2 regions of the Streptomyces sp. NPDC002884 genome follow, and region 2 is predicted to be linked to the other one. Evidence: riboswitches for the same ligand, from Rfam matches in the RefSeq annotation. Region 2 holds a riboswitch; the other holds the start of a gene.
What was found. Region 2 has a riboswitch for S-adenosylmethionine ahead of ABT070_RS25440 (putative leader peptide). Riboswitches for the same ligand answer to the same signal wherever they lie in the genome.
Positions count from the first base shown of each region.

Region 1: another riboswitch for S-adenosylmethionine. It lies ahead of ABT070_RS28335 (ABC transporter substrate-binding protein); the one in region 2 lies ahead of ABT070_RS25440 (putative leader peptide).

Region 1 covers NZ_JBEOVB010000016.1:111,112-118,626, reverse strand. The annotation lists gene ABT070_RS28355 (dipeptidase) at 1-723, opposite strand, end outside; gene ABT070_RS28350 (dipeptide ABC transporter ATP-binding protein) at 720-2,486, opposite strand; gene ABT070_RS28345 (ABC transporter permease) at 2,479-3,426, opposite strand; gene ABT070_RS28340 (ABC transporter permease) at 3,430-4,512, opposite strand; gene ABT070_RS28335 (ABC transporter substrate-binding protein) at 4,509-6,149, opposite strand; SAM riboswitch class IV at 6,408-6,517, opposite strand; gene ABT070_RS28330 (TIGR03564 family F420-dependent LLM class oxidoreductase) at 6,686-7,515, shown strand, end outside.
Region 2 covers NZ_JBEOVB010000013.1:150,352-157,866, reverse strand. The annotation lists gene ABT070_RS25455 (ABC transporter permease) at 1-337, opposite strand, end outside; gene ABT070_RS25450 (ABC transporter permease) at 334-1,293, opposite strand; gene ABT070_RS25445 (ABC transporter substrate-binding protein) at 1,302-2,924, opposite strand; gene ABT070_RS25440 (putative leader peptide) at 3,138-3,254, opposite strand; SAM riboswitch class IV at 3,289-3,398, opposite strand; gene ABT070_RS25435 (SAM-dependent methyltransferase) at 3,543-4,358, opposite strand; gene ABT070_RS25430 (protein kinase domain-containing protein) at 4,598-7,515, shown strand, end outside.

The sequences.
Region 1 (7,515 bases), on a different contig from region 2:
GATGACGCCGCCGTTCTCCCGCAGCAGCTCCAGCACCGGATCGGCGACGTTGCGCGGATGGTCGTTCAAGGCGCGTACGGAGGAGTGGCTGAAGAGCACCGGGGAGGTGGAGGCGGCCAGAGCCGCCCGTTGGGTGGACTCGGCGACATGGGAGAGGTCCACGAGGACGCCGGTGCGGTTGAGTTCGGCGACGATCGCCAGTCCGGTCCCGTTCAGGCCGCCGACGCGCGGTTCGTCGGTGGCCGAGTCCGCCCAGGAGGTGTTGTCGTTGTGGGTGAGGGTCACGTAGCGGATGCCGAGCCTGGCGTACGACCGCAGCACGCCCGGCGACTCGGCGAGGCTGTGGCCGCCCTCGACGCCGAGCAGGGAGGCGATCCGCCCGTCGGCGACCGCACGCTCGACATCGGCGGCGGTGTAGGCGATCCGCAGGGTGCCGGGGTAGCGGGCGACGAGCCGGTAGACGGCGTCGATCTGTTCCAGAGTCGCCACCACGGCCTCGGGCTCGGGCAGTTCCGAGGAGACGTACACCGACCAGAACTGCGCGCCGACCCCGCCGGCACGGAGTCGGGGCAGGTCGGTATGGAGGTCCGGGCGACCGTCGGCGAGGCCCTCGACGCTGTAGCCGGAGCGGGCGCGCAGCGCGACGGGCAGGTCGTTGTGGCCGTCGACGACCGGAGTACTGCGCAACACCTCTTCGACCAGATCGGTCGTGGTGTCGGTCATGGGCTTGCCACTCCTTCGTCGAGGTCGTCGAGGTCGTCGAGGTGGTCGAGGGTGTCGGGGACGGCTGGGTCGTCGGGGACGGCTGGGCCGTCGGGGCCCTCCCGGATGTCGGGGACGTCGAGGGGCCGGTCACGCCGGCGGGCCTGCCGGACCGGGTCGGCGACGGGCACGGCGGCCACCAGCCGTCGCGTGTAGTCGTCCTGCGGATCGCCCAGCACCTGGGCCGTGGGGCCCGAGGCGGCGATCCGTCCGCGGTGCAGGACCACGACCCGGTCGGCGACCTGTTCGACCACCGCGAGGTCGTGGCTGATGAACAGCGCCGCGAAGCCCAGGTCCCGCTGGAGTTCGGTGAACAGGTCGAGCACCTTGGCCTGGACGGACACGTCGAGCGCCGAAGTGGGTTCATCGGCGATCAGCAGCGGGGGCCGCAGGGCGAGCGCGCGGGCCAGGGCGGCACGCTGGCGCTGGCCGCCGCTGAGCTCGTGGGGGTAGCGGTCGGCGTAGGAGCGGGGCAGGTGGACGGACTCCAGCAGCGCCTCGGCCTCGGCCCGGACGGCCTTGGCCCCCAGTTCGCGCCGGTGGACGATCAGGGGTTCCGCGATGCTGTCGGCGACGGTCAGCAGCGGGTTGAAGCTTGCGGCGGGGTCCTGGAAGACGTAGCCGATGTGGCCGGCCCGGCCGCGGGTGCGGCGGCGGGCCGTCGACTGCTCCCCGAACACGTGCAGTCGCCCCGCGGTCGTGGCCGTCAGCCCGGCGACGGCCCGGCCGATGGTGGTCTTGCCGCTGCCGCTCTCCCCCACCAGCCCGAGCACCTCCCCCGGCCCGATCTCGAAGCTCACGCCGTCCACCGCCCGAAAGCCCTTCCCACGCAACCGGCCGGGAAAGTCCACGACCAGGCCGGAGGCCCGTACGACCGGCTGTGCGTCGTCCGGTGCGGGAGCCTGCGTGCGGCCTCCGCCGCCGAAGACGGGTACGGCGGCCAGCAGTTCTCGCGTGTACGGGTGGGCCGGCGCCGCGAACAGCTCGCGGACCGGGGCCTGTTCGACGACCTCGCCCTCGCTCATCACCGCGACCCGGTCCGCGAGGTCGGCGACCACGCCCATGTTGTGGGTGATGAGGAGGACGGCGGTGCCGAAGTCGGTGCGGCAGCGGTGGAGCAGTTCCAGGATCTCCGCCTGGACGGTGACGTCCAGGGCCGTGGTGGGTTCGTCGGCCACGATGAGCCGGGTGCCGAGGGCGAGGGCCATGGCGATGACGGCGCGCTGCTTCTGGCCGCCGGAGAGCTGGTGCGGGTAGTGGTCGACGCGGGTGGCCGGGTCCGGGATGCCGACCTTGTCGAGCCATTCGACGGCCAGTGCCCGGCGTTCGGCCCCGCTGCCGCCATGGCCGTGGGCGCGCAGCCCCTCGGTGAGTTGCCACCCGACGGTGAACACCGGATTCAGCGCGGTGGACGGCTCCTGGAACACCATCGCGGCGCGTGTGCCGCGCAGTTCGCGAAGGCTCGCGGGGGACGCCGTGAGGACGTCGTCGGCCGGGTCGGCGGTGCCGTCACCCAGCAGTACGCGGCCCCGGACGGACGCGGTGGCGGGCAGCAGGCCCAGGACCGATCTGGCGGTCACGGTCTTGCCGCTGCCGCTCTCGCCGACCAGAGCCAGCACCTCTCCGGGCGCGACGGACAGGCTCACCCCCCGCACGGCCGGGGCCGTACCGGCGTCCGTGGCGAAGGAGACGTGCAGGTCCTCGATGCGCAGCAGGTCAGTCATCGTCCGCGTCTCCTTCCGGGCCGGCGACGGCCGGGGCGCCACGCCGCCGCAGCCTCGGGTCGGCCAGGTCGGTCAGGCTCTCGCCGAGCAGGGTGGTGCCGAGCACGGTGAGGACGATGGCGAGGCCGGGCGGGATCGCCGTCCACCACAGACCCGAAGTGACGTCGGCGACCGAGCGGTTGAGGTCGTAGCCCCACTCGGCGGCCGAGTTGGGCTCGATCCCGAAGCCGAGGAAGCCGAGGCCGGCGAGGGTGAGGATGGATTCCGACGCGTTGATCGTGAAGATCAGCGGGAGGGTGCGGACCGAGTTGCGCAGCACGTGCCGGAACATGATCCGCCAGGTTCCGGTGCCGATCACCCGGGCCGCGTCCACGAAGGGCTCCGCCTTCACACGGATCACCTCGGCCCGTACGACGCGGAAGTACTGGGGCACGAAGGAGACGGCGACCGCGCAGGCCGCCGCGCCGAGGCCGCCGGCCAGGCTCGACTGCCCACCGCTGATCACGATCGACATGACGATGGCGAGCAGCAGGGACGGAAACGCGTAGAGCGCGTCGGCCAGGCCCACCAGGAGCCGGTCCAGGCGGCCGCCGAGATAGCCGGAGACCAGACCGAGGACCGTGCCGGGGACCACCGACAGCAGCAGTGCGGCAAGGATGATCTCCAGGGCGGTGCGGGCGCCCCACACCGTGCGGGACAGCACGTCGTAGCCGGCGATGGTGGTGCCCAGCAGATGCTCGCCGCCCGGATGCTGCTGCGAGCCGAACAGTCCGCCGTCGTCGCGGAGTTGGGCGTACCCGTAGGGCGCGAGCAGCGGCCCGACCAGTGCGGTCAGCACGAACAGCCCGGTCAGGACCACCCCGGTGACCAGCATGGCCCGCTGCACTCCCGTGCTTGCCCGCAGGGGCAGCGGCAGCCGTCGTAGAAGAACCTGCGCCACGGCTCAGTACCTCACTCGGGGGTCGATCAGGGCCGCGACGACGTCGACGAGGAAGTTCGTCACCGCCACGACGACGGCGAACAGGGCCACGATGCCCTGCACCGCCGGAAAGTCACGGGCCGCCAGATAGTGGGCCAGTTCGTAGCCGAGGCCCTTCCACTCGAAGGTGGTCTCCGTCAGCACCGCTCCGCCGAGGAGGCCGGCGACCTGGAGGCCGAGGACGGTGACCACGGGGATCAGGGCGGGTCGGGTGGCGTGCCGGGTGACCAGGCGGAAGGACGTGACGCCACGGGAGCGCGCGGCCTCGACGTAGTCGGCGTTCAGCGTGCCGATCAGGTTCGTGCGGACCAGGCGCAGAAGAATGCCCGCGACGAGCAACCCCAGGGCCAGGCCCGGCAGTACGGCGTGCCGCAGGACGTCGGCGACCGCCGCCCCGTTGCCGCTGCGCAGGGCGTCGACGAGGTAGAGCCCCGTGGTGCTGGTCTGGTTCTGGAGGAAGAGCTGGACGTCGGTGCTCGCCCGGCCCGATGCGGGCAGCCAGCCGAGCTGGATCGCGAAGACCAGCTTGAGCAGCAGGCCGACGAAGAAGACGGGGGTGGCGTAGGTGAGGACGGCGAACAGCCGCAGGGCCGCGTCGGGGGCGCGGTCCCGGTAGGAGGCCGCCACCATGCCCAGCGGGACGCCCACGAGCAGGGCCACGAGCAGGGCGTAGGAGGCGAGTTCGAGGGTGGCTGCGCCATAGGTGCCCAGCACGTGGGTGACCGGCTGGTTGTCGGTGACGGTGTGTCCGAAGTCGCCGGTCGCGAGGGACTTCAGGTATTCCAGGTACTGGGTGAGCAACGGCCGGTCGTAGCCCGCCTGGTGCAGCTTCGCCTGGAGCTGGTCCGGGGTGAGCCGGTCGCCGAAGGCGGCGCTGATCGGGTCGCCGGTCGCGCGCGTCAGGAAGAAGACCAGGCTGACCAGGATCAGCACGGTGGGGATGATGAGGAGGAAACGGATCACCAGATAGCGGGCGAGTCCGTACCCGCCGGCGCCGTCGACCGGGGTGGTGACGGCGCCGGGGGCGTCCTGGGTCAGGGCGCTCACTTCTTCGAGAGCCCGGCCCAACGGAAGGTGTACGCGCTGGTCAGCTCGTCCGGCACCCCGCTGACGTCGGTACGCGTGACGATCGCCGTGGAGCCCTGGACCAGCGGCAGCAGGGGCACCTGTGCGGCGGCCTTGTCCTGTGCCTGCTTGAGCAGTTCCGCCCGCGCGGTCGCGTCTGTCTCGGTCTCCTCCTTCTGGATCAGCTCACGTACGGCGGGGTCGTCGTAGCCGTTGGCGACCCAGCTGTTGGCCGAGTAGAAGGGCGAGAGATAGTTGTCGGCGTCGAGGTAGTCGGCGTACCAGCCGAGCTGGTAGAGCGGGTACAGGTGCTTGATGCGGTCCTTGCCGTACTGGGTCCACTCGGTCGACTGCAGGTTCACCTTGAACAGGCCGGTGGCCTCCAGCTGGGTCTTGATCAGCGCGTACTCGTCGGCCGAGGAGGAGCCGTAGTGGTCGCTGTTGTACTGGAGGTTGAGGGTGACCGGGGTGCTCACCTTCGCCGCCTTCAGCTTCGCCGCGGCTGCCGCCTTGTCGGGGCCGCCCTTCTTGTCCCCGTAGAGCGACTTGAAGGAGGGCGTGGCTCCGGTGAGGCCGTCGGGCACGGAGCTGTACAGCGGCTGGTAGCTGTTCTTGTAGACCTGCTGGGCGAGTTGGGCCCGGTCGACGGAGTCGGCGACCGCCTGCCGAACGGCCAGCGCCTTCGCCCGGTCGGCGTCCTTGGTCTTGGTGCCGTACGGCTGCGTCTGGAAGTCGAAGACGATGTACCGGATGCCGTTGCCGGAGCCGGTGTGGACCTTGATGTCCTTCTTCTTGGCCAGGTCGTCCAGGTCGGCGGTGGTGAGCGTGCGGTAGACGGCGTCGATGCCGCCCTGCTGGACGTCGAGCTTCAGATTGCTGGCGTCGGTGTAGTACTTGAGCTGGACGTTCTTCGTCTTCGGGGCGCCCTGCTGGCCCTCGTAGGCGCTGTTGGCGGTGAAGGAGACCAGCGAGTTCTTGTCGTAGCTCGTGACCCCGTACGGTCCGCTCCAGGGCTTGCCCTCGACGATCGCCTTGTCGTCGAGGATCTTGCCGGCCGGGAAGAGCTGCTCGTCGACGACGTAGCCGGCCGCCGTGGACAACACCTGGGGGAAGAGCGTGTCGTCGGCCGACTTGAGGGTGAAGACGACGGTGGCCGGGGTCGGGGCGGCGACCGAGGCGAGGTTGTACAGGAGCGAGGACGGGCCGTTCTGATCGGCGATCTTCAGCGTGCGGTCGAAGCTGAACTTGACGTCGGACGAGGTCAGTTGGTGCCCGTTGGCGAACTTCAGACCCTTCTTGAGGGTGACCGTGTACTCCTTGGGTCCCGTCAGCTCGATCCCGGTGGCCAGGTCCGGGGAGGCATCCGTCGAGCCGTTCTTCACGCTGAGCAGGGTGGAGTAGACCTCGCTCTCGATGGTGCCGGAGCCCGCGTCCCAGGCGCCCGCCGGGTCGAGGCTGGTCACCTGGTCCGTCGTGCCGATCGTGAGCGCCTCGGCGGAGGCCGTGTCACCGCCGTCCTTGGTGCTGGTGCAGCCGGTCAGGGCCACCAGGAACGCCGTGCCGAGGGAAAGGGCGCCGAGGCCGGACCGGAGCGGTCTGGCCGTGCTGTGCTGTGCCATGTCTGGTCTCTGCTTCCGCATGGGTCGGTACGCGAGGGAGCCGCGCCGGGCAGGACCTGCCGGACGGCGTGCGTGGTCGCGTGGAAGTGAAGGGTGAAGGAACGCGGAGGTGCGCCGGCGGGTTCCGTGCCGACGGCTCGGTCAGTTCCTACAGAGACAGCTGCAGACCAGCAGCAGATCCACATGACGTCGGGAGCACAGCACGAGGCCACTTGCCATGCCGTCCTCCTGGGAGTGTCGTCGGCTCACCGGCCGAGGGAAACGCACTTGCAGAACTGGGAAATCCGCCGAGCCTTCACCTGGGGCACCCCGCCGCGTCGAGGGTTGCCGTCCGGCCAGCCAGGGCTTGATCACCGGAACTCGTAGCTCGCGCTCACCGTAGATCGGCGATTCTCTCGCCGTCAAGGGTTCTCCCTGGCCGGGTGGGACACACGGACATGCAGGTCCAAGGGTCACAGGGTGCTGTTACGAGGCCGCCATGAGCTTGTCATGTGCGGTGAGGAATTCCCTTCACGAGCAGGGCAGTTGGCGGGTGTATGACCATCGGTGTAGCGCTTTCGCTCCAGAACCGGATCGACCCCACTGTGCGGCTCGCGCGGGAGGCCCACGCGGCCGGACTGCGCTCCGCGTGGTTCGGGCAGACCTTCGGGTACGACTCGCCCTCGCTGGCCGCGATCGTCGGCCGCGAGGTGCCGGGACTGCAGGTCGGCACCGCCGCGATCCCCGTCTTCGGCCGCCATCCGCTGCTCGTCGCCAGTCAGGCCCGGACCGCCCAGGCCGCCACCGGCGGCCGCTACCACCTCGGACTCGCGCTCGGCACCAAGCACCTCACCGAGACGGGCTTCGGCATCCCCTACGAGCGCCCGATAGCCCGGCTCCGCGAGTTCCTCACCGCTCTGCGTCAGTTGGTCGAGACGGGGGCCTCCGACTTCCACGGCGAGTTGCTCACCGCGACCACCCCGCTGCCGGCGACGGTGCCGGGCGCCGAACCGCCGGTGCCGCTCCTGGTCGCGGCCATGGCACCGCAGGCCCTGCGCGCCTCCGGTGAACTCGCCGACGGCATCCTGCCGTTGCTGGCCGGCCCGCGCGCCCTGGCCGAGCACATCGTCCCGGCCGTCACCGCCGCGGCCCGGGCGGCGGGCCGCCCGGCGCCCCGGATCGTGGCCTTCGTGCCCGGTGTGGTCACCGCCGACGTCGAGGCCGTACGCCGAATCGCGACCGGGGCACTCGCGTTCTACGAGCAGTTCCCCTCCTACCAGCGGGTCATAGGTCTCTCCGGCGCCACGCGCGCCGCCGACCTCGCCGTCATCGGCGACGAGGAGACCGTCGCGGCCGAGGTACGCCGTTACCGCGAGGCCGGGGCCAC
Region 2 (7,515 bases):
CGTCGGTGCCGAACCAGTGCCCGCCGCCGGGGCTGCGGAAGTTCTCCGCGGGCACCCCGTGCAGCGGGTCCTGCGAGGTGAACAGCCCTGGCCAGAAGGCGGCCAGCACCACCAGCACCACCACCAGGACCGAGGCCACCAGGCCGGGCCTGCGCAGCAGGAACAGCAGGAACCGTCGGGGTCCGGCTCCGCGCCCGGCAGGAACGGGGCCCGGGTCGGTACCGGGATCCACCGGCCGGGCCAGGCCGGCCGCGGCTTCGACGGGGCCCACCGCTTCGACAGCTCCCGCCGTTCCGGCGGCTCCGGCGGTGACGTCGTCGGCAAGTGTCCGGCTCATGCGGGGCGCACCTTCCTGCTCGCCGCCACCACGATCCGCGGGTCGAGCAGCGGGTAGACGAGATCGACGATCAGATTGGCCGCCACGAAGATCAGCGCCCCGAACACCACGACCCCCTGGACCAGCGGGATGTCCTGGACCGTGACGGCGGCGGCGGTCACCCGCCCCAGCCCGTCGCGGGAGAACACCGTCTCCACGACGACCGAACCGGCGATCAGCTGACCGGCCAGCAGTCCGACGACCGTCAGAGCCGGCAACGAGGCGTTGCGCAGCGCGTGCCGCAGATGGATCCGCAGCCGGCCGGCGCCCTTGGCGCGGGCGGTCTCCACATAGGCCTGGTCGAGCGCCGTGAGCAGGCTCTTGGCCAGCACCTGCGCCACCAGGGCGCCGGTCGGGATCGCCAGCGTCACCGCGGGCAGCACCAGGCCCCGCAGGCCGTCGTTGCCGAACGCGGGGAACAGCCTCGTGCGGAAGGAGAACAGTTCGACGAGCACCAGCCCGACCCAGAACGTCGGCACCGACACCCCCAGCGGCGGCAGCGACAGCAGCAGCTGCCGCAACCACCGTTGGGTCGTGTAGGTCGCCAGGACCGCCAGCCCACCGCCGAGGGCCACCGCGAGCAGCAGCGCCGCTCCGGTCAACTGGAGGGTCTGCGGCAGCGCGTCGGCCAGCGTCGAGGTCACCGGCCGGCCGGTGGACACCGAGTCGCCGAAGTCGCCGCGCACCGCCCTGCCGAGATAGTCGGCGTACTGCGCGAGAACCGGTTTGTCGAAGCCGTACTCGTGGCGCAGCGCCGCGAGTTGGGCCGGATCGACCTGCCCCGTGTCCGCTCCCGCGCCGGCCATCGCCGAGACGGGATCGCCGGGCAGGTAGTCCAGCACGAGGAAGGACACCGTGTAGGCCGCCCACAGCACCCCGAGGGCCTGCGCGAGACGCTTGACCACGTAGAGACGCATGCCGGCCGCTACCCGATCCAGGTGTCGTGCAGCTGGATCCGGCTGGAGGCCTCGAAGGCGAGGTTGTGTACCTTCTTCGCCACCCCCAGCTGGGTCTGCAGTTCCACCACGGGTACGACATAGGCGTTCTGAACGATCAACTGCTGTGCCTGGGTGACGAGTTGCTTGCGCTTGGCCGCGTCGGTCGTCGCGGCCTGCTGGGTCAGCGCGGTGTCCAGCGCGGTGGCCGGCAGGTGGTAGAAGTTGGCCAGCTGGGTGGAGTACGAGCTGCGCAGGATGTCCGGGTCGGCCCGGGTCACGTTGCCCCAGACCGCGTCGAAGTCGCCGGACTGGAGGGTCGGGGAGAACTGGGCGATCTGGAGCTGCTTGAGCACCACCTCGACACCGACGGCCTTGAGCTGCTGCTGGATCAGTTCCAGCGCGGGCTGGTTGGTGGCCGCGTTGGCGAACCACTTGACGGTCAGGCTCAGCTTCTTGCCGCCCTTGGCCCGGATGCCGTCGCTGCCCGCCTTCCAGCCGGCCGCGTCCAGGAGGGACTTCGCCTTGGCGGCGTCGAAGGCCAGGTCGGCGCCGAGGTCGGTGTAGTCCGGCGTGGTGTGCGCCAGGATGCTGGTCGCCGGCTCGGTGCCGGTCGGGAAGACGGCGTCGACGATCTGCTGCCGGTCGATGGCGAACAGGATCGCCTGGCGCACCTTCGCGTCCTTGAACAGCGGCCGGGAGTTGTTCAGGCTCAGGTTGAACACCACGCCCGGGTTGGCCCGTGCCTGGAGGTTCACCGCACCGCCCTTGAGGGCCGCCTCGTTGGCCCGGCCGACGCTGCCGATCGCGTCGACCTGGCCGGACTGGAGGCTGCCGGTGCGTACGCCCGCCTCGGGCACCACCTTGAACACCAGCTTGTCCAGGTACGCCTCGCCCTGCTTGGTCCACAGCGAGGAACCCCAGGCGTACTCGGCACGCTTGGCCAGGGTGATCGACTGGTTCTGCACATAGCCGTTCAGTACGAACGGCCCGGAACCGACCACTCCCTTGCTGCACTTCTCCTGCGGGCTCCTGAGCACGCTCGCCGAAGACTCGATGCCCAGCGAGTGGGTGGCCGTGGCCTGGAGGAACTGCGCGTTGGGCTGCTTGAACCTCACCCGCACCGTGAGCGGGTCCACGGCTGTGGTGCTCTCCACGCCGCTCAGGTACCCCTGGGCGAGGGTGCCCAGGGCGCCGAGCTTCGGCACCGCGTCGAAGTTGTCCTTGACCACCTGCGCGGTCAGCGGTGTCCCGTCGCTGAAGGTGACACCTGATCTCAGATGGAACGTGAACGTCGTGGTGTCCGAGCTGACGTCCCAGCTCTTCGCGAGCCACGGCACGATCTTGCCGGTCTTGGGGTCCTGGTCGGTCAGGGAGTCCACGACCTGACGCAGGGAGTAGATGGTGTCGTTGCTGCCCACCTGCTGCGGATCCACGCAGCCGGCGTCGGAACCCACCGCGAAGGTCAGGGTGCCACCCGACTTCGGGCTGCCGCCCGCGTCGCTCGAGCCGCCGCTGTCGCCCGACGAGCAGGCGCTGAGCAGCAGGCTGCCGGTCACGAGTGCGGCGAGCGCCGCCCACCGGTGGGTACGGGAATCCGGATGCGCTGTCACGGGATGGTTCTCCTACTCCAAGGTCATCGCGCACATGCCGGAGCGGAACGCGGCCATGGCGATGCGCGGATGGTGCCGGCCACGCACGGGGCACGGACCGGCACTGCTCAGAACTGATCAGGGGGAGGGGATGTCGACGACTGTGTCGACGGCGATGTCGATGACGGCGTGACCGCGCCGTGGGCGGGGGTCAGCCTGCGAGGTGGGGCGTGATCAGCCCTGACACAGACAGCTGGCGGAACGCTGCAGGTCGATGTGGCGTCGGCGGGAGAAGCCGGAGAACAGCGCCGCGGTCGCGATCGAGGCGCTCAGGTTGCCGCTGTGCCGCACGCTGATCCTCCACCTCTCAGGCCCCTGAACCGGGGCCACGCGCTTGCGGGGTCGGTGACCCTGCCGGGCTTTCACCTGGAGCACCCCACCGCGCAGGAGGGTTGCCGGTCAGCTAGCCAGGGCTTGATGCTGACACTCAATGCCGGGGTCGATCTTACGGAGTACTGACATTATCCGTCAATATCGGTCCGAGAGTTGAACGGCTCCGCCGCACCGGCCGTGAGGCGGGTGCGGCGGAGTGCGATGGGCGCGGGCCGCCCGTCGGGCGAGGGGCGCCGGCGCGGGTCGCTACGGCTTGCGGGCGAGGCCGCCGTGCTCGGCGATGACGTCCGGAGCGGGGGAGGTTGCCTCCGGGCGCCAGAGGGGGACCGAGACGACCCCGGGCTCCAGGAGCTCCAGGCCGTCGAAGTAGGCCGTGATCTCGTCGACGGAGCGCAGGTTGTACGGGACGGCGCCGCTCTCGTTGTAGGCGTCCTGGGCCGCCTCGAAGACCGGGTCGATGCCCCGCGAACCGTCGTTGACGGAGAGGTAGCTGCCGGACGGCAGGGCCGCCATCAGGCTGGTGACGATGGAGCGGGCCCGGTCGTAGTCGGCGACGTGGCCCAGGATGTTGCTGAGGATGAGCGCGGTGGGACGGCTGAAGTCCAGCGTCTGCGCGGCGCTCTCCAGGATGCGCTCCGGCTCCAGCACATTGGCGTCGACATAGGAGGTCGCACCCTCCGCGGTGGAGTAGAGCAGGGCGCGGGCGTGGGCCAGGACCAGCGGGTCGTTGTCCACGTAGACGATCCGGGTCTCGGGGGCGAGGCCCTGGGCGACCTCATGGGTGTTCTCGGCGGTCGGCAGGCCGGTGCCTACGTCCAGGAACTGCCGTATGCCCGCCTCGGAGACCAGATACGTGATGTTGCGGCGCAGGAACGCCCGGCTGCTGCGGGCGATGGTGACGATGCCGGGGAACACGGCGGTGTAGGCGTCACCGGCCTGCTCGTCGACGGGGTAGTTGTCCTTCCCGCCCAGCCAGTAGTTCCAGATGCGGGCCGAGTGCGGCACCGAGGTGTCGATCTTCTGATGTGCCGCTGATCCGGGGGTGGTCGCATGGTCGGTCATGAGGGGCGTCCGTCTTTCAGGCGAGGCGTGGGCAGTCGAGCCACAACTTACGTCCCAACGACCCCGGTACGTACACCCGTTCACATTTTCGAGGGATTCGAACAGTGCGCTCACGGAGGAATCCCGGTTTCACACCCTCTCGCGGGCGAGCGGGTCCGCCCCGTCGCGCAAGCCGCCGCACCTCTCCCGGGAACCCCTCAACTCGCCTTGCGCGTAGGTACATTGACAGCATCGAATCCGTGAGCGAGTGGGGGGCGGGGATGCGCGACACGGTCCTGGACGGCCGGTACACGCTCACGGAGCGGATCGGTGCGGGCGGTATGGGGGTGGTGTGGCGGGCCAGGGACGCGCGGCTCGACCGTACGGTGGCCGTCAAACTGCTGAGCCTGCCACCGGGCACGGCAGGTGCCGAGCGGGAACGGCTGCTCGCCATGTTCGGGCGGGAGGCGCGGGCCGCCGCCGCCCTCGACAGCTCGTACATCGTGCCGGTCTTCGATCACGGCGCGGAAGGCGAAGTCCCTTACCTGGTCATGCCGTTGCTCTCGGGACGGACCCTGCGCGAGTTGTCGGCCGAGGGGCCGCCGGCGCCGGAGCGGGTCGCGGTGCTCGCGGCGCAGGTCTGCCGGGCCCTGGCGACCGCGCACCGGGCCGGCATCGTGCACCGCGACATCAAGCCGGCGAACGTGATGCTCACGGACGAGGGCATGGTGAAGGTGCTCGACTTCGGTATCGCGAAGTTCCTGGACGCGACGACCGGCGGCCGGCTCACCGTGACCACCGACTCGCCCGTCGGCACCCTCGCCTACATGGCGCCGGAGCGCTTCACCCGGGGCGCGGACGACGGCCGCACTGATGTGTACGCGCTGGGCTGCACGGTGTACGAGATGCTCACCGGCGCACCGCCCTTCGACTCGGCGTCGGCGCCCGCGCTGATGCACTGTCATGTGTACGAGACACCGCAGAAGCCTTCGGTACGGCGTCCGGGGCTGGCCCCCGAGTGGGACGAGCTGCTGGGGCGGATGCTGGCGAAGCCGGTCGGCGAGCGACCGACGGCGGAGGAGGCGCGGGCGCTGTTCGAGAGGCTGGCCGTGCACGCGCCCCCGCTCTCCGCGTCCCCGCTCGCGGATCACACCACCCCGCCGGGGCAGCGCTCCGCCCCGACCGCACCGGAGAGCCCGGCCGGGATGCCGGCGCATCGGAGCCGGCAGGACCCTGCCTCAAGCCCAGCCGCGTCGACCCCAGCCGCGTCGACCCCAGGCGTGCCGACCCCAGCCGCGTCGACTCCCGCCGCCCCGGCCCCGGCCTCGGCCCCGGGCCCGTCCGCCACGGATGTCACGCCTCCCGGCGTCGACGTCACCTCGTACCTGCTCGCGCCGCCCCGCCCGCGGCAGCCGCCGACGGTTCCCGTGGCCGCACGTCGGCGTGGGCGCGGCGTGGCGATCGGGGCCTCCGCGGTCGCCGTCGCGCTCGTGGCCGCACTCGTCGTCCTCCAGACCTTCGGCGGCGACGGCGGCGACGACGAGGGCGGCGGGAAGAACGGCTCGGGCGGGTCGAAGGCCGTCGCCGTGGCCCCGGTGGCGAAGACCCAGACGCTCACGCTCGGCTCGGCCGCCGACTCCGAGGGACCCGCCCCGGCGGTGCGGGACGCCCGTGAGGGCGGCACGGTCACGGTCCTCGAACCCGGTGAGATCACCACCGTCGACCCGGGCAACATGTGGTCCGGCGCCGACCGGTTGATCTCCCGCCTCGTCCACCGCAGCCTGACCGCCCTCAAAACCCTGCCCGACGGCTCCGTCCGGCTCGTCGGGGACCTCGCCCAGGACACCGGCCGGCCGTCGCTGAACGGCCGCGACTGGACGTTCACCCTCAAGGCGGGCCTCACCTACAACGACGGATCGCCCGTACGCGCCAAGGACTTCGCGTACGCGGTCGAGCGCGCTCTCGACCCCGACGAGTTCCCGATGGGCGACCGCACCCTGCGCAGCTTCCTGCTCGGCCCCGAGGACGCGGACGGCATCGGCGCCGAGCACGAAATGCCGCCGGGCGTCATCGAGACCCCGGACGACCGCACGATCGTCTTCCATCTCGACGGCGCGCACCCCGACTTCAACGTCGTCCTGGCCGGTCCCAACGGCGCACCGGTGCCGGAGCGGGTCTCCGACATCTCCGGCACCTCCACCCTCCTGCCCTCGACGGGCCCGTACCAGATCGGCTCCTTCACCGGCGCCAAGAACCTCACGCTCACCCGCAACCCGAAGTGGCGCGCGGACACGGACCCGGTGCGCACCGCGTACCCCGACCGCTACGAGATCACCGGCGCGCTCACCCTCGACGAGATCAAGTCCCGGATCCGCGCGGCCGGTCCCGGATCCGCCGTGATGACGTTCTCCGGCTCGCTGGACAAGGACGGACTCGGCGCGGCGGACGGCGCCACCGGCAGCGGTACGGTCCGGGTGACCTCACCGGCCCCCTACGTCCACGCGTACTCCGTCGACACCGAGCGGGTCACGGAACTGAAGGTCCGCCAGGCCATCGCCACCGCGTATCCGGCGGCGGACGTCCTGGCCGCGAGCGGCGAGGACGGCGTCGCCACGCACCACCTGATGCCGCCGGGCATCCGCGGTTCCCGCGACTTCGACCTGTACGGGGCCGGCGCGCACGGCGCCCCCGACGCCGCCCGCGCGCTCCTGACCGAGGCCGGCGAGACGGGCTACCCGCTCACCGTCGCCTTCGCGACGGCAGCCGACGAAGCACGGGCGAAAGCGGTGAAGAAGGCCCTGGACAAGGCCGGCTTCCGGGTGACGCTGAAGAACGTCGACGTCTCCGACATCTACGAGAACGCGGGAAAGGGCGAGTACGACCTGGTCCGCCTGCCGATGAACGCCAGCGGCCTCCCGCTGGCGTCGGCGTATCTTCCGGACTCCTTCGACGGCCGCTACACCTACCCGACCACGTCCAACTTCTCCCGGCTCGACAGCGCGGCCGTCAACACCGCGATCGACGAGGCCAACGCGACGGCCGACCTGGCGGCGGCGGGCGAGAAGTGGTCCACGGTCGACCGCCGGGTGATGGAGCAGGCGGCGGCCGTCCCGGTGTACGTCCCGGTACGCACCTTCCTCCACACCTCCGGCCTGAAGGGTCTCCAGGTGGACCTGGA